Verrucomicrobium spinosum DSM 4136 = JCM 18804: one gene and its partner. The protein of the gene in region 1 binds, or shares a complex with, the protein of each later gene. Links are inferred from orthologs where the notes say so. Each region holds a gene or a part of one and is shown in the gene's direction. Other genes may lie near its edges. The genes, in order: carA and carB.

What was found.
Region 2: the proteins of carA (region 1) and carB are in contact, whole or in part, in a solved structure (PDB 1KEE), measured with the Escherichia coli proteins. The link is inferred for Verrucomicrobium spinosum DSM 4136 = JCM 18804 from one-to-one orthologs.

Annotation. Positions count from the first base shown.
Region 1 is NZ_ABIZ01000001.1:1,775,653-1,786,983, forward strand. Bases 8,409-11,331 are described here. They hold carA (glutamine-hydrolyzing carbamoyl-phosphate synthase small subunit), read left to right. Parts: upstream 8,409-9,246; coding sequence 9,247-10,416; downstream 10,417-11,331. Other genes in these bases: VSP_RS06890 (heavy-metal-associated domain-containing protein), read left to right, coding at 8,409-8,542; VSP_RS06895 (thioredoxin family protein), read left to right, coding at 8,625-9,092; VSP_RS34240 (FHA domain-containing protein), read left to right, coding at 10,622-11,200; VSP_RS06910 (adenylosuccinate synthase), read left to right, coding at 11,321-11,331. In the rest of the region: VSP_RS06855 (Ldh family oxidoreductase), read right to left, coding at 1-310; VSP_RS06860 (phosphoglycerate dehydrogenase), read right to left, coding at 473-1,432; VSP_RS34235 (hypothetical protein), read left to right, coding at 1,593-1,838; VSP_RS06870 (TonB-dependent receptor plug domain-containing protein), read right to left, coding at 2,389-4,548; VSP_RS06875 (sensor histidine kinase), read left to right, coding at 4,812-6,143; VSP_RS06880 (sigma-54-dependent transcriptional regulator), read left to right, coding at 6,168-7,562; VSP_RS06885 (rhodanese-like domain-containing protein), read left to right, coding at 7,743-8,126; more of VSP_RS06890, read left to right, coding at 8,225-8,408. UniProt on the Escherichia coli protein: Small subunit of the glutamine-dependent carbamoyl phosphate synthetase (CPSase).
Region 2 is NZ_ABIZ01000001.1:7,223,483-7,233,242, reverse strand. Bases 7-3,798 are described here. They hold carB (carbamoyl-phosphate synthase large subunit), read left to right. Parts: upstream 7-328; coding sequence 329-3,598; downstream 3,599-3,798. Other genes in these bases: VSP_RS29300 (hypothetical protein), read right to left, coding at 7-37. In the rest of the region: more of VSP_RS29300, read right to left, coding at 1-6; VSP_RS29290 (DEAD/DEAH box helicase), read right to left, coding at 4,166-6,898; VSP_RS29285 (ExbD/TolR family protein), read right to left, coding at 6,957-7,358; VSP_RS29280 (MotA/TolQ/ExbB proton channel family protein), read right to left, coding at 7,403-8,098; VSP_RS29275 (hypothetical protein), read right to left, coding at 8,314-8,721; VSP_RS29270 (anthranilate synthase component II), read left to right, coding at 8,917-9,492; VSP_RS37945 (ATP-binding protein), read left to right, coding at 9,536-9,760. UniProt on the Escherichia coli protein: Large subunit of the glutamine-dependent carbamoyl phosphate synthetase (CPSase).

The DNA of each region.
Region 1 (11,331 bases):
AAGTCTCCATGGCCTCGAACGCCACGCTCTGGCCGAGCTTGAGCTGGGCGTCCCAGACCTGGCTGGCGGCGAAGGGCTTCTCAATGACCTTGATCTCCGCACCGGGTTTGCAACCGCCCACAGCCGAACCAAACAGGTGGTCCAGATGCAGCGCCTTGATGGCATTATGGGTGCGGATGCCGTGGACGGAAGCCATCTCACAGAAGCGGGCGGCGTCTTCCGCCTCGGCGGCGGTGTAGCCGCGGTGGGTGTAGGCTTTGCGCACCAGATCGTTGTGCGCCGCGGTGGGAAGAATGCGATACGTTGGCATTTCGGTAGATCAGTAATTCGGTGACTCAGTAATCCAATACTCCAATACTCCAGGACTCCAATACTCCAGGACTCCAGGACTCCAGGACTCCAGGACTCCAGGACTCCAGGACTCCAGGACTCCAGGACTCCAGGACTCCAGGACTCCGGGACTCCATCCGCCCTAGAACTTGTTGGCCTGGATGACGTCCTTCTCGCCCTTGAGGTAGTTCACGAGGTTGAGGGTGGCGCGCATGGCCTGGCGGGGCACGCTCTCGTAGGTGCGGGAGCCGATGTGCGGGGTGATGAGGGCCTTGGGGTGCTTGAGCAGCGGGTGGTCGGCCGGCGGGGGCTCTTCGTCGAGCACGTCCGTGGCGTAGCCGCCCACGGTGCCGGCGTCCAGCGCGGCGATCATGTCGGGCATGTTCACCAGCTCGGCGCGGGAGGTGTTCACCACCAGCAGGTCCTTGCGGCAGAGTTTGATGCGTTCGGCATTGACCAGATGGCGGGTGGATTCGCTGAGGTTGGCGTGCAGGCTCAGCACGTCGATCTCCGGCAGCATGGTCTCGATCTTCTCATGGCGGGTCACGCCGTTTTCGGTGGCAAACGCCTCGGGCCAGTAGGGGTCCAGAGCGTGCACCTTCATGCCAAAGGCGATGGCGCGTTTGGCCACTTCCTGACCGATTCGGCCCAGACCGACGATGCCGATGGATTTGTTCCAGATCTCATGACCGGTGACGCGCTTCCACTGGCCGTTGCGGACGGCATTGGCGGAGTCCACAAGGTTGCGCACCTGGGCCAGCAGCAGGCAGAAGGTGTGCTCGGCCACGGTGGTGTGGTTCACGCCCGGGGTGAAGAGCACCGGCAGCTTGGCGGCAGTGCAGGCGGTGACGTCGATCTTGTCCAGGCCGATGCCGTATTTGCTGATGACCTTGAGGCGGGGCAGGGATTTCTCCAAGACAGCCTGGGTGATTTCGTCGTCGCCGCAGAGGAAGGCGTCGAACTCGCCAGCGAGTTCCAGCATGCGGCTCTCTGGGAGGGGCCCGCGCTCACGATGGATCTCGAAGCCCTGGGATTCAAGGAGGGCGTGGTGGTCGCCAGGAGTGTCCTGGTACGAGGTGGTGGTGAGGAGGACTCGGGTCATGGGCTGGGCAAAATGGGCGGAGAGGGGGACATAGCAGAAGCTCCGCGAGAGTCCAGCAAGATGGCAGTGAGGGGATCAGTCGATGGACAAGGACGGGGAAACGGGTAAGTTTATTGCCCCCTTTCACCTTCCCGGAATCCTGAAGTTCTAACCAATTTATATGGAAAAGCAGCTCGACAATGGCCCCCAGCCGCTGGACGCCATCCTCACGGAACTGACGATCAGCAATCACGACCTCGTGGCCGCCTGCTCAGAGCCGCTGACTCACAAGGCGGTGCAGCGGGCCCGCAAAGGCCGTCGCCTCACGCCCAAAATGAAAGTCCGCATCACAGAAGCCCTCAACGGCCTCCTGCGCGACCGCACCCTGGACCGCCAGTTTGCGCTGAAGCAGCTCTTTACGTATTGAGCCGGTTTTTTTGCCGCGCGGTCCTCATGTCGTCCGGCGCCGCAGTCGTATGGCGAACCGAGCCGCCTAAAGGCCAATGCCATCGGGGAAAACGCATCGTCTTGCTGTTTGCCTTGGCGCGCCTCGGAGCCGCGATGGTGCAACCGCCACGACTGTAACTGGTGAGCCCCTTTCAGAAGGGCCGAAGGTCCGGGTTCATACCAGCCTGGGGCAGCGCCCCAGGTTAGGGGTTGAAAGAAAATCGGAGGGCTGAAGGCCCGGCCTCATCAATCCTGCCCACGACGAGCATCCCTGAATGACGTCGGGCCTACAGCCCTCAACATCTAAAACGAGCGCCTACCTTGGGTGTTGCCCAAGGCTGCAATGATGCCGGACCTTCGGCCCTCAATACTTTCACAAAAGGGAGATGCTCGACCTCTCCACTTTTCCCTGATGGCATTGGTCCCGCATGCGGGACGGTACTCCAACCCCGCTGCGGAACGGAGGAGGTAGTCCGGCTGTCCCCAGCCGGGGTCGGAGCGGAGGAGAGGGTGCTCTGTGGCACCGCGCTTCAGAAGCGAAGCTCAGCACCAAAAATGAAGTTCACACCTGGCTCATTCACCCCCGAGCCGTGGATCCGGTAGTCCTCGTCGAAGACATTTTCCACGGCGGCAGTGAGGGTAAAGGAGTCGGAGACACGCCATCCGCTGCGGACGGTCGCCACGGTGTAACCCGGAGTGCCGCCAGGAGGGATGCGTTGGGTGTCGCGCCGGTCAGAGGCGCTCAAACGGTCTTGGCGGTCGGCAATGAGTACGTTGCCTTCCACCCAATAGCGCCGGGAGGGGCTGTCCCAGCGCAGGCCGGCCAGACCCGTGATGGGCAGGAGACGGCTCAGAGGTTCTTCCACGCGGCGGGTGGTGGAGTCCGGGTAGCCCTCCACCTGACCGTCCTGCCAGGCAATGCTGCCATACAGGTGCCAGTCATCTGCGAACTGCCAGTTGAACTCAAACTCGATGCCCTGCACATAGCCGTCGCCAGCGTTAAGCTTGGTCACTTCGTCGAGTCCATCGATGACTCGTCCGGTGGGGGCCCGCACGATCATGTCGCTGATGTCCGTGTAAAAGTAAGTGAGGCTGGTGCTCAGACGCTCTGAGCTCCAGCGGATGCCCGCCTCAGCGGTCAGGTATTTTTCCGGGTCGAGCCCCTGAGAGGGAGTCTCCAGCTCATTGGACCGCGCGGTGTCGAGCCGGGAGAGGTCGGACAGGTTGGGCGCGCGGAAGCTCTGGGAGACACCGGTAAAGATCTTGAACCGCTTCGCCTCGTCCACGCTGTAGAGCAGGCGGGCGCTGCCGGAGAAGTCATGCCAGTCATCATCGAAGGAGATTTCGTCTCCGCTGATCGGGTCCTGGGCCTTGCCGACATCGGCCGCCGCGTAGGTGTAGCGGCCTCCCAGAGTGAGATCGAGGCGGTCACTGAGGGCCACGAGATCCTGGAAATAAACTCCGGCCAGATGGTACTCGGAGTCATCGGCCACGGGGCCCTGGATGGCGCTGCGATTGAAGCTGCCGTCCGCCTTGTAACGGTCGGAGAAGGAGTCAACGTTGTCGAAGTAGTAGTTGGCCCCGTAAGTGAGCGTGCCGATGGAGGTAAGGGTCTCGAACTGAAGGTCAATCCCCCAGGTGGAGACATCGAACCCGTCCACCCGGCTGGTGTGGTCTGCCGCCTTCCGGTGGTTGTCCTCGCTCTGCCAGTGGTGGGACAGCGTCAACTGCCAGCGGTCTGCGAAGCCGGTGTCAGGCGTGCCTTCCAGCCGGATGTAGCTCAGGTACCGGTCCTGGTCGAAGTAGTGTTCCAGTTCATTGCCCACCGTGCTGCCGGCATAGGGCACTGCGTAGATGGTGCGGTGCGTGCGCCAGACATCGTCCTGGATGAACTGGTTGTGCGCCACCGTCAGCTTGAGGTCGTCTGCCAGGAACACCTCCAGCTTGGCATCGATGCCCAGTTCATCATAGCCGGTGTGGGAGAGATCCCCCAGTTCAGCGGCATGCAGATCCCCGTACGTGCGACCGGTGACGCCGATGTAGAACCCGTACTTGTTGTACTCGCTGATGCTGCCTTCCAACCGGCCCATCCAACTGTCTTCGGCGGTGGCATAGCGGGTGGAGGCGGCACCCGTGATGTAGGGGCCAGTGGGGACAGGGGGCGCAACAGGGGCGACCTCCTTGGGCGACTTGCCGGAGCGTGTGGTGGTGACCGTTGGCGGCTCCATGTAGATGGGGCCCTTCGTCAAGGCATTGACAATACCGCCGATGGCGTCACTGCCGTAAAGAAATGATCCCTGTCCTTTGACCACCTCGATGGAACTCAAGCTGAGGGGATCGATCGTGCTGAAGTACTGGTTGGGACCGTCGCGAAAGACAGAGTTGTTCAGGCGGATGCCGTCGATGAGCCCCAGTGTCCGGAAACCGGTGAAACCGCGGATAAAGGGTGACCCTTGGCCATGCCCTGTTTGTTGGATGAACACCCCGGGCACCTCCTTCAGAGCTTCAGGGAAGCTTTGGGGTTGCATCTCGAGGATGCGGCGGGCGTCCACATCGCTTACGCTGTAAGGGACGTTTTTTGCCGGGGATTTTCCCCGTGTCGCCGTGACGATGACTTCGTCCGTTTCTGTCAGCGGCAGCTCTGCACCGGCAGCGGAAAGGCAAAAGCCAGTCGCCGTGGCGAAGAGCATTCTTTGGAGGGAGTGTGCGAGGGATTGCATGCGGGTTGCCCCCATTGGCACATTACATGCCAGCGCTTGCACAAATCCTCCAATCCCTAGTGGGACAAGGGTTTGGCAGCTTCGGGCAGGTGTGGCAACCAGGGGCAAAAGGGATAAAATTTACTCATGCGTGAAGCGGTGTGGACGATATTCAGCCATGGAAAATTCTCATGGTGTTGCGCCTTTGCAACTGCCCGGTTCTGTACCAGTTTTGCCGCTTCAATAACGATTCCATGCCTGCTCAACGTCTTCCCTGGCGCATTGTCCTCCCGTTCGCCGGGTTGGTGCTGGCGGGGTCGCTGGCGCTTTTGGTATGGATGGTGGTGATGGTGGGGCGTGAGGATCGGGCCCGGTTCGAGTCGCTGGCGCGCACGAATGCCGGCTTCATGGGGGAGGCTGGATTTCCTCCCACGGAGCGGATGGCGCGTCAGTTGGGGGAGGTGCTGGACATGGCGGTGGCCTTCCGCCGGCAGGGTAAGTTGATTCCTGAATCCCTGCCTGGTGTGCCGGTCGGTGAACTTCAGAGCTTTCCCGCAGACGGCTTTTGTCATGCGGTGGCGGCTTGGGAGGTGGTCGGCGTCGGTCTTCCGTCTGGTGGGGATCTTTTGTTGATCCGGCCGCTGAGGCCCGTGTGGCGGGGAGTCTCGCAGCCGCTGACCTTTGCGGTGCTGGGTGCCTTCTGGCTGCTGGCTCTGGGAGTGGGGTGGTTGGTGTCCCAGGGGTTGGTCCTGCCGCTGCGGAATCTCGCCTCGCGTCTGCCTGAGATTGAGAAGCCGGGCGAACTGGTGCTTCCAGAGGCGGAAAGGAACGATGAAATAGGCGATGTGGCGCGGGCCTTTGTGCGCACCCGGGATGCCTTGCATGAGGAGCGTGCCAAACGGGAGCAGGCGGAGAAGCTGGCGGTCCTGGGGCGGATGACCGCAGCGCTGGCCCATGAGATCCAGAACCCTGTCTCCGCCATCAAGATGCACGCTGAGCTGGCGGCCCTGGATGGGAATGCCCCGATCGCAGAAGTGATTGCCAGCGAGGCGGCCCGCATCGAGGGGCTCGTCAACCAGTGGATGTTCCTCAGCCGTCCGGAGCCACCGGCGCTTCAGATGGTGGATCTGAAGCCCCTGTTGGAGGCCGTGGTGGTCACGCATGGTCCGCAGATGCGCCATGCTGGTGTGCAGGTTCAGTTGGAGGTGCCGGGTGGCATCCAGATCATGGCGGACCGCAGGCGTCTGGTGCAGGTGTTCAGCAATCTGCTCATCAATGCCACCCAGGCAATGCCTCTGGGGGGGCTGACCCTGGTGACAGCCATCCAGGAGCAGGGGATGGTGAAAATCTCCTTTGCGGATGAGGGGAAGGGGTTCTCTCCTGAAGCCCTGGCAAGGTTCGCGGAATTTTTCTATTCTGAGCGTGAGGGGGGCATGGGTATCGGTCTCACCGTGGCCAACGAGATCGTCAAAGCCCATGGTGGCACGCTTTCCGTCGTCAATCTTGCGCGCGGCGCGGTGGTCACGGTGGAGCTTTCTCCGGCTCCTTCAGTGTCCGCCTCGCCCCTTCCCCAGTCTCTCCACTAGATCATCCATTCAACGACTCGTCCCATGTCTCGCATACTCATTATAGAAGATGAAGCCGCACTGGCTTCCGCCATCGGGCAGTTGACTCGCCGCATGGGATTTGAGCCATTGCTGGCTGCCTCCGCCGCGCAGGGGTTGGAGCAGTTGCGACGCCGTCGTCCCGACCTGGTGGTGCTGGACATCGGGCTGCCGGATCGCAGCGGTCTGGAGGTGTTGCAGGAGATCCGGAGCATCGATGCGGATCTGCCCGTGCTCATCATCACCGCCCACGGGCATCTGCAGAATGCCGTGGAGGCGAAAAAGCGGGGTGCCTCAGGTTATTTGGTAAAACCCCTGGACCTTCGCGAGCTGGAAAAGTCTCTGCAGGTGCTCCTTCAGTCCCAGGGGGATGGAGCCGTGGCGGCCGCGGTCCCGGACGCCTCCTCAGATTCCGCGTTGCTGATTGGCAGTGCTCCGGCCATGCAGCCGGCCTTTGCCGCCATCGCGCATGCGACCACCTCAGACGCCCCGGTGCTCATCACCGGTCCCACCGGCATCGGCAAGTCGCTGGCGGCCCGCGTCATCCATCTGCACAGCCGCCGCCATGCCGGGCCCTTTGTCACGCTCTCGTGTGCCAGCCTTCCGGAGAATCTGCTGGAGAGCGAGGTCTTCGGTCATGAGAAGGGCGCCTTCACCGGAGCGCTCGCCACCAAGGCGGGCCACATTGAGCGCGCTGCGGGCGGGACCTTGTTTCTGGATGAGATCGGTGAGCTCTCTCCCGCGCTGCAGGTAAAGCTGCTCCGTTTTGTGGAGGAAAAGGTCTTCTCCCGCGTGGGGGGGCGGGAGGACCTGAAGGTGGACCTGCGCATCATCGCCGCCACCAACCAGGACCTGGCGCAGGCGGCGGCCGAGAAAAGGTTTCGTGAAGACCTCTTGTACCGCCTGCGGGTGTTGGAGGTGCACTTGCCCCCGTTGCGGGAGCGTCTGAGTGACATTCCCGGTCTCTGCTCCTACCTCCTCGCCTCCGTCGCCGGTGACCGGAAGCTGGCGGTATCTGAAGAGGCACTCAGCGTCCTCCTTCGTCACGACTGGCCGGGCAACGTCAGGGAACTGCGGAATGTCATTGAGCATGCCGCCGCCGTGTGCACCGGCCCTCTCATCCTGCCCACCCATCTCCCCAGGGATGTGGTGAGCTCCCCTGCGGGGGAGACCTCCGGCTTCATCAGCGGGCTGGATGCCGCGCTCCACGAGTGGATTGAGGCCAGGCTTCGTGAAGGGATGAAGTACGACGCCCTGCATGAGGAGCTGGAATCGCGACTTTTGGCAGCGCTCTTGCCCCGGTTTGAGAATAAACCGACGGTTTTGGCCCGAGAAATGGACATGAACCGCGCCACGCTCCGCAAAAAACTGCGCGACCCAAGCAGTATGGAGGAAAACTAACGAAAAAGTTAATCAAGAAACAAAGAAGAGGCGGCTGCGGGTCGTTTCAGATGCGTAGTCGTACCGATGTCTCGTGGGATCTCTTCACCCTGATGGTGAAAAGGTCGCTCAAGACCTCGTTTTGTGGTCCGATTGCCGGACATTCCGTCAAAAAACTAAACATAACCTGCATCAGATATCATGAAGAAAGCACTCGCATTCCTTGCCGCAGCATTCCTCGCCATCCCAGCCGTATTCGCTGGTGAGTATCCCGATATCAGCATCGAGGACCTGAAGAAGGCCATCTCTGAGAAGAAGGTGACAGTCATCGACGTGAACGGCAGCAAGTCCTATGAAAAGGGCCACATCCCCGGGGCGATCGACTACACCGCCAACAAGGAGGCCCTTGCCTCCAAGCTTCCTGCTGACAAAGGCTCCCTTGTCGTGGCCTATTGTGGTGGCCCTACCTGCAGCGCCTACGCCAAGGCTGCTACGGCTGCCAAGGAGCTCGGCTACACCAACGTGAAGCACCTCTCCGCTGGCATCTCCGGCTGGCTCCAGGCGGGTGAGAAGACTGAGAAGTAAATTCTCTTGAATTGGAATGCAGTCTGGCTTGGATTTTTCCCGGTCAGGCTGCATTTTTTGTTTCCCGGTCTGACTTTTCTCTCGTTTCGTTATCTGTCATGAAGCGCCTTCTCTCCGTACTTCTCGCTGTCGCCGCCCTGCCTCTCTTTGGTGCGGATCCCGCCGCCAAAGGAACCGAGTACACCGCCACCGTGTCCGGCATGGTCTGCGCTTCCTGCAAAGCCCATGTCACCGAGGCGCTCAAAAAGCTCCCCGGCGTGACCGCAGTGGAAGTGACCAAGGGAGCAGAAGCCAACACCCAGAAGGTCACCTTTGCCGCTCAGGCCGACAATCTGACCAAGCAAGATGCCGTGAATGCCCTGGGGGAAAGCGCCAGCCGTTACCAGGTGCTAAGCCTCGAAAAGACTGCCAAATAAGTTTTTTGGAATATTTCCGACCCTTTGGGAGTCGTAGCTTCAGTGACCCGCGAGGGTCGCCCGTTCAACCACCCTGCCCTCCATGAAAACACTCATCAAATCGTTCGCCCTCGTTCTTCTCGCTTCTGCAGCCCTGGTTCACGCGGGTGACTTCCCCAAGGGGAGCCCCAAGTTTGAAACCAGCCTCCGGTCCGCCCTGAATGACGCCAAAAAGAACGGCAAGCCCATTGTGGCGGTGTACTCCGCCGTCTGGTGCGGCCCGTGCCAGGCCATGAAGAACAACGTTTATCCCAGTGATGCGGTGAAGCCGCTCCATGACAAGTTTAACTGGGCCTACCTGGATGCGGATGACCAGCGCAACGAAAAGGACATGAAGAAGTTTGGCGTGAGTGGCATTCCCCACATTGAATTTCTCAATGCCGCCGGGGAATCTGTGGGCAAGCAGGTGGGGGGCAACTCGCCAGAAGCCTTCGCCAGCAAGCTCAACGAAGTGCTCACCAAGGCTGGCACAGCCCCCGCAACGGCGGCCGCTGACAGCGCCAAAAAATAACCGGCCACCAGCCCCTTCCATCTCTCAAAACCGTGACTTCGCCAGAGCGATGTCACGGTTTTTTCACATAGGGGGAGTGGTGGGGCGGTGCCTGCCGGGAATCCCATCTTGCATCACCTGGAAAATGCGGGTAAGTCGCCCCATCGCACAATAGATGAAAGCCATTCTTGCACTGGAAGACGGACGTTACTTTGAAGGGGAAGCTTTTGGAGCCCCGGTCACACGCACCGGGGAAATCTGCTTTAACACCTCAATGACCGGATATCAGGAGGTGCTGACAGACCCGTCCTACCGCGGTCAGATGGTGGCCATGACCTACCCGCTGATCGGCAACTACGGCGTCAACCCGCTGGACACAGAGAGCGATCAGCCTCATGTGCGAGGCTTCATCATCGAAGAGCTCTGCGAAATCCCCAGCAACTGGCGCAGCCAGCAGTCCCTGGACGACTACTTGAAACACTGGGCGATTCCCGGCATCCAGGGCATCGATACCCGGGCGCTGACCAAGCACCTGCGCACGCGGGGTGCCATGCGTGCCGTCATCACGAGCGAAGTTTCCTCCGTCGCGGAGGCCGTGGCTCTGGCCCAGGCCAGCCCTTCCATGGAAGGCAGTGACTATGTCAAAGAAGTCTCCACCGTGAATCCCTATCACTGGGATGCAGACAACTCCGACAGCTGCCGCTGGGACATTCCGAATCCCAGCCAAGGCACGCTTGGTGGAGAGACGGGAGTTTTCCATCCTCTGGGTGAGACCCGGCATCGCGTGGTCGCCTATGATTTCGGCATCAAGCGCAACATCCTGCGCCGTCTCCGGCAGGAAGGATTTGAAGTTCAGGTCGTTCCCTCCACCGCCAAGGCGGAAGACGTGCTTGCGCTCAAGCCAGACGGCGTCTTTCTGAGCAACGGCCCCGGGGATCCGGCGGCCCTGGACTACATTCATGGGGAGATTCGCAAGCTCATCCCGCACCAGCCCATCTTCGCCATCTGCCTGGGGCATCAGATCCTGGGTCACGCGTTCGGCGGCAAGACCTTTAAGCTCAAGTTTGGGCACCGCGGCGGCAACCAGCCCGTCAAAGACCTGCGCAGCGGTAAAGTGTCTATCACCAGCCAGAACCACGGCTTCGCGGTGGATGGGGAGTCTCTGCCCTCGAATGTGGAGGTGACCCACCTCAACCTCAACGACCAGACGGTCGAAGGTCTGCGGCACAAGGAATGGCCCGTGTTCAGCGTCCAGTACCATCCTGAGGCAGCTCCCGGGCCGAACGACGCGAGCTACTTCTTCCGTGAGTTTGCCACCCTGATCGACCAGACCAAGGGCAAATAAAGCCCGGTGGGAAGTGCACCCGGAGGGGAAAAGAGCCGGCCCGGCTCTTCTGCTTTCAAACGTGAGCGTCAGGCGGACTTCGCTTGAGAGGGGGGGCGTGGCAGCCGATGGGGCGGGACGCGACCGGGCACTGCTGACGTTCGCAGCTTGGATTCACGGTATTGGTCTTGCCTCGGCATTCGCGCCCTGCTAAAAAACTCGCGATATGCCGAAAATTCAATTCACCACGCCTGATGGCGGCACCCTGGAGCTGGACCTGACGACTGAACGCGTCCGCGTGGGTCGTGCTGAGGACAACGACTTTGTCATCCCGGACGGTTCCGTCTCCAGCTACCATGGTGAGATCATCAACAAGGGTGAGAGCGTCGAACTGCGCGACCTCGGCTCCACGAACGGCACGCATTTTGATGGAGCCCGCGTCGAGCAGGCTGAAGTAGGCCCTGGGCAGAGCTTTCGTCTGGGCAGTGTCACCGGCTATGTGGAAGGGGAGGCGGTGGCGGAAGCCCCGGCTGGCTACGATGAATCTGCGGCCCCTGCCTATGAGGAGGAAGCGATGCCGCAAACCGCAGCTGCCCCATCCCGCTCCTGGTCCCAATCTTCTGCGGCCTCCGCCGCTCCTTTGGTCACGGGTCTGGGCTCCACCCCCTGCCCGACAGGTCAACGCCGTGGATTTGGCCCCAAGGCCAAGCCGAAGAACGGCGGCGGCGGCTTGATGGCCCTCGCTTTTGTGGGGCTCGCCGCCTGTGGCGCGGCTGTTTTTATGATTCTTAAGATGGGCGCTTGATTTTTTCGCGTCCCGGTCAAGGGAATCAGGCTGGCCAATTGGGGTTCAGACGTGCGCTCTACGGGGTGGACGGGCTGAGCCTTCTTTTTGCCGCTTCCCGTCAGTTCTTACTTTCATCTCATGAGCAATAC
Region 2 (9,760 bases), 5.4 Mb from region 1 along the record:
CACGGAGACCTGGGGCATACACAAGAAGTTCAGTCATAGGGGCAGCAGTTAATTTTGAGTCTAGGGGAGGGCGGGGGATTTTGTCCAGCCCGCTGGCGGGAATCTGTGAAAAAGCGAGGTGCGGTCCCGGTCACTGCTGCATCACTGTCGGCTCATGTGATTTTATCGTCACCGCCCGGGTGACTGAGCCTCTTCCGCCCGTTCTGGTGCGGCCTTTGGAGTCAGGGTGGGAGAGCTTGTGGACTCTTGCCTCGTCTCTCCCCTTTACACCACCCCTCGGGCGTGCCATGTAAATCACCATTTTTGCCCGCGTCCCGTCCTCCCTCCCATGCCCAAAGACACTAGTATCCACAAGATTCTCCTGATCGGCTCCGGCCCTATCGTCATTGGTCAGGGTTGTGAGTTTGACTATTCCGGCGTCCAGGCCTGCAAGGCCCTGAGGGAGGAGGGCTACGAGGTGGTGCTCGTGAACTCCAACCCGGCCACGATCATGACCGACCCGGAGTTCGCGGCCCGTACCTACGTAGAGCCGATCACCCCAGAGGTGGTGGAGAAGATCATCGCCAAAGAACGTCCGGACGCGCTGCTGCCCACCCTGGGTGGGCAGACGGCTCTGAACACGGCCATGTCCCTTTTCAAAAGCGGTGTGCTGGAGAAGTACAACGTGCGCATGATCGGGGCGAAGGCGGATGCCATTGAGAAGGGCGAAGACCGGCTGCTCTTCAAGAATGCCATGCTCAAGATCGGACTGGACCTGCCCCAGTCGGGCGTGGCCCACAAGATGGAGGAGGCCACTATCATTGCCGAAGAGATTGGCACCTACCCTCTCATCATCCGCCCTGCCTTCACGCTGGGCGGCAGCGGCGGCGGCATCGCGTACAACCGCGAAGAGTTCGAGACCATTGTGGCCCGCGGCATCGACATGTCTCCGGTGAACGAGGTGCTGATCGAGGAATCGCTCCTGGGTTGGAAGGAATTTGAAATGGAAGTGATGCGGGACCGCGCGGACAACTGCGTGGTCATCTGCTCCATTGAGAACCTGGACCCCATGGGTGTGCACACGGGTGACTCGATCACCGTGGCTCCCATCCAGACGCTCACAGACCGCGAGTACCAGATCATGCGGGATGCCAGCTTCGCCTGTATTCGCGAGATCGGGGTGGAGACGGGTGGGTCCAACATCCAGTTTGCCGTGCATCCCACCTCGGGCCGCATGATCGTGATCGAGATGAACCCCCGCGTGAGCCGCAGCTCCGCGCTGGCCTCCAAGGCCACAGGGTTCCCGATCGCCAAGATCGCCGCGAAGCTCGCTGTCGGCTACACGCTGGATGAGCTGAAGAACGATATCACCCGCGAGACTCCCGCCAGCTTCGAGCCCACCATCGACTACGTGGTGACCAAGGTGCCCCGGTTCACTTTTGAGAAATTCCCCGGGGCGGACACCACGCTGACCACCCAGATGAAGTCCGTGGGTGAGGCGATGGCCATCGGCCGCACCTTCAAGGAAAGCCTCCAGAAGGCGCTGCGTTCTCTGGAGATCAAGCGCTTCGGTCTGCTCGGTGACGGCGCAGACAGGGAAGTGGATGACGAGACGCTCACCACGAAGCTCACCGTGCCGAATGCGGAGCGCATCTTCTTCCTCGCCCAGGCCTTCGATCGGGGCTGGGATGTAGAGAAAGTGTTCTCACTCACCCAGATCGACCGCTGGTTCCTCCGGCAGATTCAGGAGATTGTGCACGCGACCCAGCAGATCTCGGTGAACACGTCCGAGCATCTCTTCAGCCAGATTCCCGCAGCGGAGCTCACTGAGGAGCGCAAAGCCTCGGTTCTGCGTGCCTCGATGCTCAAGCTTAAAAAGCAGGGCTTCTCAGACAAGCAGCTCGCCACCCAGTATGGCATCACTGAGCAGCAGATCCGTGCCGGCCGCATCAAGTACGGCGTGATCCCCACCTACCGTCTGGTGGATACCTGCGCCGCCGAGTTCGAGGCCTACACGCCCTACTACTACTCCACCTATGGGGTGGAGAATGAACGTCGCGACTCTGACAAGAAGAAGGTCCTCATTCTAGGGGGTGGTCCCAACCGCATCGGCCAGGGCATTGAGTTCGACTACTGTTGTGTGCATGCCGCCTTTGCTGCCCGTGAACTGGGTTTTGAGGCCATCATGGTCAACTCCAACCCTGAGACGGTATCCACGGACTATGACACCAGTGACAAGCTCTACTTTGAGCCGCTGACTCTGGAAGATGTGCTGAACATCTGCGAGCAGGAGAAGCCTTGGGGGGTGATTGTGCAGTTTGGTGGTCAGACGCCGCTGAATCTCGCTGCCGGGCTTGCCGCTGCGGGTGTGCCGATCATTGGCACCAGCCCCAAGAGCATCGAGCTCGCTGAGGACCGCAAACTCTTCGCTGCCTTGCTGGATGAGCTGGGCTTGAACCAGGCCCCCAGTGGCACGGCGGTCTCCACCGAGGAGGCCCTCGCCATCACCGCCCGCATTGGTTATCCGAGCCTTGTCCGCCCCTCCTTCGTGCTGGGTGGTCGCGCCATGCAGATCGTGTACAGCGACGCGGAACTCATTCACTACATGCAAAACGCCGTGGAGGCCAGCCCGGAGCGCCCGGTGCTCGTGGACCGCTTCCTGGAAGACGCCACCGAAGTGGACGTGGACTGCATCAGCGATGGCGAGACTACGGTAGTGGGTGCCATCATGGAGCACATTGAGGAAGCGGGTATTCACAGCGGCGACAGCGCCTGTGTGATCCCACCCTTCAGCCTGACCAAGGAGATGCAGGTCCGCATCACGGATGCCGCCAAGAAGCTGGCCCGCGCTCTGGACGTGCGTGGTCTGATGAACATGCAGCTCGCCGTGAAAGGCGATGATCTGTATGTCATCGAAGTCAATCCTCGTGCCAGCCGCACGGTGCCATTTGTCAGCAAGGCGATCGGCGTGCCGCTCGCCAAGTACGCGGCCAAGATCATGATGGGTGAGAAGCTCAAGGATCTAGGCTTCACCACCGAGGTGACTCCTCCCCACTACAGCGTCAAAGAAGCGGTTTTCCCCTTCAGCAAGTTCCCCGGCGTGGACATCACGCTAGGGCCTGAGATGAAATCCACCGGCGAGGTGATGGGCATCGACCCCGACCTCGGCATGGCCTTCGCCAAGAGCCAGATGGCCGCCGGTGGTGCCCTGCCAAAGGGGGGCAACATCTTCGTGAGCGTGAAGGAGGCTGACAAGGCCAGCGTGGCTGCCGTTTCCAAGGGCTACTCGGATCTCGGGTTCGTCCTCTACGCGACCCCTGGCACCGCCCAGCTTCTGGAGGCCGAGGGCATTCCCGTGAAGGTGCTTCCGAAACTGGCCAGCGGCCAGCGCCCGAATGTGCTGGACCTCATCAAGAACAAGCAGATCCAGTTCATCATCAACACGCCCTCTGGCAAGAGCCCGCGTGCCGATGAAATCAAGATCCGCACCGCCGCCGTGGCCAACCGCATCCCCATCATGACCACCCTGCGTGCTGCGGATGCAAGCCTGAGAGCGATCAAGTCCCTCCAGGCCGCTGACATTGAGGTGCGCGCCCTTCAGGATTATCACAAGGCTTGATCTGGTGAGTCGATCGAGTTGCAACTGCCGCCCCGGGAAACCTGGGCGGCTTTTTTGTGGGTGGGGTGGGGGCATCGGGGGGGGGGGCGACGCGATGGCGAACCCTCCGGGTTCGGAGGCGGGTTCGATGTAGTAATCTTGTCCCGGTGCTTCCAACACCTGGATGCGAAGCATCTTTGGAGTGCGCGCGGGAACCGCCGCTTGGGGGAGTCCTGTGTGGAGCTGGCACGATCAAACCGTGTACGACGAGGCAGTGTGCGTGGGTGAAAGGCGACGCTACCAACTGGGTGCCAAAGCCGCCGTGACATGACTTGCTCTTGCATATGAAAAAGTCATGCAAAACTGCTTGCAGACCAACTCAGACGATCTCCAAGACGCTGTCGCGAGCTTCGAGGATGTCAGCCCAAGTTGTTCTCATTGAGGCATCCAACCATCCGCATCAAGCTCTCACTCCCACTACTCCAACAACGCGAAGCGTCTTGGAGTACGGTGGCTCGACACCGTTTTCTGACCGTGACCAAGCGCGAGTCACCATGCAGTCAAAGCGAAGCCCATCGTTACCCTCCATCACGACCCCACACCGCTCCCAAGGCTCATCAACTTCGCCAATGCCGAGGCCATGGCGTTGACGCTTTCCTGGTTGGGCAGTTTCAGCGTCAGCGTGGGTTGGCCATCCTCACCCAGCACCACATTCTCCAGCAGGGCTGCCTGAAGGGCATTCACCGATTCTGCAGGGGGAGCCACGTTCCCGGAGGGCAGAAGTTCACCCAGGAGGCTGAAGGCGCTGGCCACCAGGGTGCCCGTTGCCTCCGCGACGCGGGCCTTGCGTTCGGCATCGGGAGGCGGAGCTCCTGCGCTGATTCCTGCCGCGACTTCGGCCTGATTCTGGGAAGACACATCCAGATCCGCCTCGACCTTGGCACCCAGCAACACCTCCAGACGTCTTTTGAGTTCCTCAATGCCGGAGGTTAGAGCCACTTCTTGAAGGGTGGAGTCAGGATCCAAAACGGCGGACGCCAGTTCGTGCTTGGCCCCCAGTGTGGCCAGAAGGTTCTCCTCAATGGTGCCTTCCGTCACCAGCAGGTGCACCTGGACCTTGCGCTTCTGGCCCATGCGATGGGCCCGGGCGATGCGTTGCTCCAGCAAGGCCGGATTCCACGGCAGATCCACGTTGATCACCGTATCGGCGGCCTGGAGGTTGAGTCCGGTGGAGCCGGCGTTGGTGGTGAGGAACACCCGGCACTTGGGATTCCCCTGGAACTCCGACACCAGCGCCTGCCGCTTCTTCTGGGCCACCTGGCCGTCCAGCCTCACAAAGTCCATCTTGAGCCTCTCCAGAATGGGTTCGATGAGATTAAGCATCGTGGTCCATTCCGTGAAGAGGATGATCTTCCGCTCGGGTTCGGCGCTCAGGGCCTCCAGCAGCTCGGCCAGGCGGTCGAGCTTGCTGGAGAAGCCGGGCGACTGCTTGTCCACGAGGTAGGTGCTGTTGGCGCTCATTCTCGCCATCAGCAGCGCCTTTTGAAGCCTCAGCAGATCCATCTCACTGAGGAACTTCTTCGAAGTGATGGCATTCACCGTCACCATGTGGCTATTGTGCAGCTGCTGCTGTTCCTCCGTGGCGGGGATGCGGACGATTTCGGTCGTCCGCGGAGGCAGGTCCAGGGCGATGCTGGCCCGGGTGCGGCGGAGCAGCACGGGTTCCAGTTGTTGACGCAGCGCATCCAGGTTCTTGTAGCCGGAGACTCGGCCGGTCTCTGTGGCCACCCGGTGACTGTGGAAGAAGCGATAGGCGGGTCCGAGCCTCCGGTCATCAACAAACTCCACCACGGAGAAAAGGTCATCGAGCCGGTTTTCCAGCGGGGTGCCGGTCAGGACCAGGGCGAAGGGGGAGCGCAGGCCCTTGATGATGCGGCTCGTCTTCGCCTCCCAGTTCTTGATGCGCTGGGCCTCATCCAGGATGATGAGGTCCCACGAGGTCCGCTCTATATCAAGGTAGTCCCGGAGCACCTGCTCATAATTGCAGAGGGTGAAAAACGCGTCGCCAGAGTAGAGGGCATTGCGCTCCGAGGTCTTGCCCGAGACGATCTGCACGCTCCGGCCGCAGAACCTTTCAATCTCCAGCTTCCACTGGGACTTGAGCGAGGCGGGGCACACCACCAGCACACGGCGGACATCTGCATGCCGCGCCAGGAACTCTGCAACCCCGACACCCTGAATGGTCTTGCCAAGACCCATCTCATCAGCGAGCACGGCGCGCCCTTTTCCTGCAGCGAAGGCGATGCCATCCAGCTGGTAGGGCAGAAGCTCCGTCTTGAGCAGGGACGTGCGCAGCGGGTGTTTCGCGGGGGCTTTGCGGATCTCTTTCACGAGGCCGTCCATCCGGTGTTCATGCAGAGCTCGGGAGAGGATCTCTTCCGCATCGGGGTAGATGACCGGATTCTGATCCAGTTGAATGAGCTGCCGGATCAGCTCAAAGAGGGCGAGCATGTCCTGGGGGCTTTTAGCATGCCAGTTTTCCCAGGGTGCAAGGAGCTCGGCGACCGGAGGGGCCAGGTTCGAGGGGTGCTCCACGGCCAGGCGCAGATCTCCATCGTAGAGCGCATGGATATTGATGCTTTTGGGCTTCCAGGCTCGCTTGAGAGTGCGGCTGTCGAACTTCTTGCCCACCCAGGTGTGGACGGCGATGACATGCTTGCAGGTGCCGAGCCGGTTCCTCCGGAAGTCAGGGCAGGCGCAGTAGCTCTGCCCACGACCCAGGCCGCGCAGGCCCACCCGGTAGGATTTGCCAGAGACCGGATTGGTGACCGTGTAGTCCGTCCAGGGTTGAGTTTTGTCGGCCGTTTTGATCCGCATCTTTTCCTCGGCCGCTCGCTTCGTCCTTTCGGCCAGGGCTCTGGCCTCCAGCTGGTGGGCGGGCAGTAGCTCCCAGGGGATGTCCAGGTCTGGCGGTGCGGCGGCAAGGCCCAGCAGTGTCTTTTCCTCCAGGATGAGGGCAAAGATGGCGGCCTTGTAAAAGTCGGCTTCTTCGCCTTCGTGGCTGCAGGCGATTTGCAGCCGACGCTTGGCCCCGGGATGGAGGCTGAGCGTCACCACCAAGGGTTCCTTTTCGGGATGAGGAAACACCACCTGGAAGTGGTCCTCGGTGAAATGCACCTGCTCGGCGACATCGATGGTGGCGGAGCCGCCCTTGATCAGCAGTTCCCGCCCGCCGGCACCCAGCAGCTTGGCTGCGGCGATGTGGTCCAAATGGGAGAGGGTATCCCGGAGGCTGATCTGTGATGACGGTTTGACAGGCATGAGCCCGACCATCACGAGATCACTCGTTTTGTAAAGTCAGCGTGAAGGAGCGATGCTATTACCGGGCTGGCTGCGTCGCATAGGCGACTTCATAGCCGAGACTCAGTGCGGAGTTGGCCACTTCCTGTACCCTGCCGAAGGGGGCCATCTCGTCGGCATGGATGATGAGCTGGCGGGTCTCCTTCTTCTTTTCTTCCAGACCTTTGCGCATCTCCAGGAGAGTGACAGGGCGGCCTTCCAGGTAGAGGAACTGGTCCGAGTTGGCCGTGACGGTGGCGACGAGCGGATGGTGAAAGTCGCGCAGAGGGAAGCCGCTCTCGGGGAGCTTCACACTCACGCCGCTCTGAATCACAAACGAGGAGCCCAGCAGGAAGAAGATGAGCAGGATGAGCAGCACATTCAGCACTGGCCCCAAGTAGAGCCAAAAGGTCTGTTTGGGCAGATGGCTCTCAAGCTTCATGGCAGGACAGGCGGACTGGCTTGCGGTGGACGACCGGAGGAGCCTCAGGCGTTCTTGCCAATCTTGCGCATGCCGGAGTCGCTCTGGCGGAACTCCACGATCTGGGCACCCGAATCTACACTCTGGGCAGATTCACGGTGGTCATCGAGGATGTTCACCACCTCGATGCCGGCGCGCTCGAGGTCGTGCATCAGGTGACGGGCCTTGGCGGCGAGGAAGGAATAGAAGAGGAAGCTGGGGATGGCCACCACCAGGCCGAGGGCGGAGGTGATGAGGCTCTGGTAAACCCCGCGAGCCACGTCGGCCGGGGTGGCGTAGCCGTTCACGTTGTTGAGCTGCGTGAAGGTATCCATGAGGCCGGCGATGGTGCCGAGCAGACCGATCAAAGGAGCGGCGTGGGCGATGCCGTGAAGGACGCTCAGGTAGCGTTCCAGACGGGGCACTTCCAGCTGACCGGCTTCCTGGACGATCTCCTTGAGCTGCTCGCGGGGGACATGGTGGCGTAGCAGGGCCGCGTGAAGCACGCGACCCACGGGCACCCGCGTGGCCACGCACTCCTGGAGGGCTTCAGAGAAATTCTTGCGACGGATGAGGCTGGCCAGACCCGCGAGAAACTCCCCTACATTCAGCGATGCCCGGTGAAAGTATGCAAGACGCTCAGCAAAGATGGCCAGGGCGAGTCCGAAGCAGCAAAGCAGCAACCAGACGAGCGGGCCTCCTTTGGAAAGTAAGTCGGGCATGTGCGGCGGGGAAGGTGGTAGAAAAGTTGGAAGGAGGTTCGTTTGCGTTGCGATGCCCGCCAAAGGACGAACAAATCACAGGATCCCGTGATGTTCAGTATCGGGTTGGAGGCAACCCGGCCACGGAGGCCAATCGTAAAGCGTTTTTCATGCCGTGGCAATTCATGAATTCGCAATCTGGGGCTATTTTTCCATGCGACATTGGACGATAGAAACTAAAAAGTTGCCAGCACCTCGTCACAGAGGGCGTCAGGGCCTGTTTCCCTCAGGTCCTGAGGGAGTTCCTCCTCCATGAAGAAGGTGCCGTCCACCGGGAGCACCAGTTCTCGCCGGGGCTCGGGGAAGGGTGCGTAGCGACCATTTTGCCGGGTGCCATGCCACTCGCTCAGGTGCAGTTGGCTGTCGTTGGGATGGTAGGTGGCACGGCGGGAGAAAAAGACGTATTCCAAGCCCAAGGGCGCATGGTGGAGATGCACCTCCACATTCCCTTCCGCAAAGGCCCGTTGCAGGTTGAGAGTGGCCCGGTCCACCTCCAGCAAGAGGTGATCAGTGGTCAGATGAAAATGATCATTCCGGAGCCGACCGGTCACCGCAATCAGACGTGAAGTCTGGGGCAAGACCATCGGGCTTGGGGAAGATCGAGCAGGGGGCATGAGGGCTCTCCTGAAGTTGTTGATAATATGGATTGCTTTAGGATTTGGCGCAAGCTCGAACTGGGTTTGTATTTTTCAGGAAAGGCTCCAGAGGTGCAGGGAAGCGTCCAAGCCGTTTGCCAGCGGCGTTACGTGCATTACATTGCTTCTCTAGAGGCTCCATCCATGCTGCTGATTATCGACAACTACGACTCCTTCACCTACAACTTGGTCCAGTACTTTGGCGAGATGGGGGCGACCATGGAGATCCGTCGCAATGACAAGGTCACGCTGGAGGAGATCGAGGGGCTGAACCCCGATCACATCTGCATTTCGCCCGGGCCCTGCACGCCCAAGGAGGCCGGGATCAGCAATGAGGTGATCCGCCGCTTTGGCAGCCGGACCCCCCTTTTGGGGGTATGCTTGGGCCACCAGTGCATCGGTGACGTTTTCGGTGGGAACGTGATTCGCGCCCCCCGTTTGATGCATGGGAAGACCTCCCGCATCCACCACACCAACCAGTCCGTATTTTTAGGGATGCCGGAGGACTTTGAAGCCACCCGCTACCATTCCTTGATCATTGAGCGTCAGAGCCTTCCGGATTGTCTGGAAGTGACGGCGGTGGCGTCTGATGACGACACGGAAATCATGGGGGTGCGCCACAAGGAACTGCCCATTCACGGGGTGCAATTCCATCCTGAAAGCATCCTCACCCAGGATGGGAAACGACTCTTGAAGAATTTTCTGGAAATGCGCTCGTAGCGGCACTTTAGTTGCTAGTCCAGCCGCACACGGGCTTCCTGCCATGTCTCGACTCCAAACCCTTCGCGAAGCACTCACGCAAGCGCCGGACAACACGGCTCTCCTGCTGTTGTACGGTCATGCTTGCCTGGATGAGCTCCATCTGGAAGAGGCTCAGGAAATCCTGGGCCGGTTGCTGGCTTTGGAGCCAGACCATGCCGAGGCTCAGCTGAGCCTGGCCCGGGTGCTTGTCCTCCAGGGCGACACCAGCGGTGCCGCCGTCCGGGCG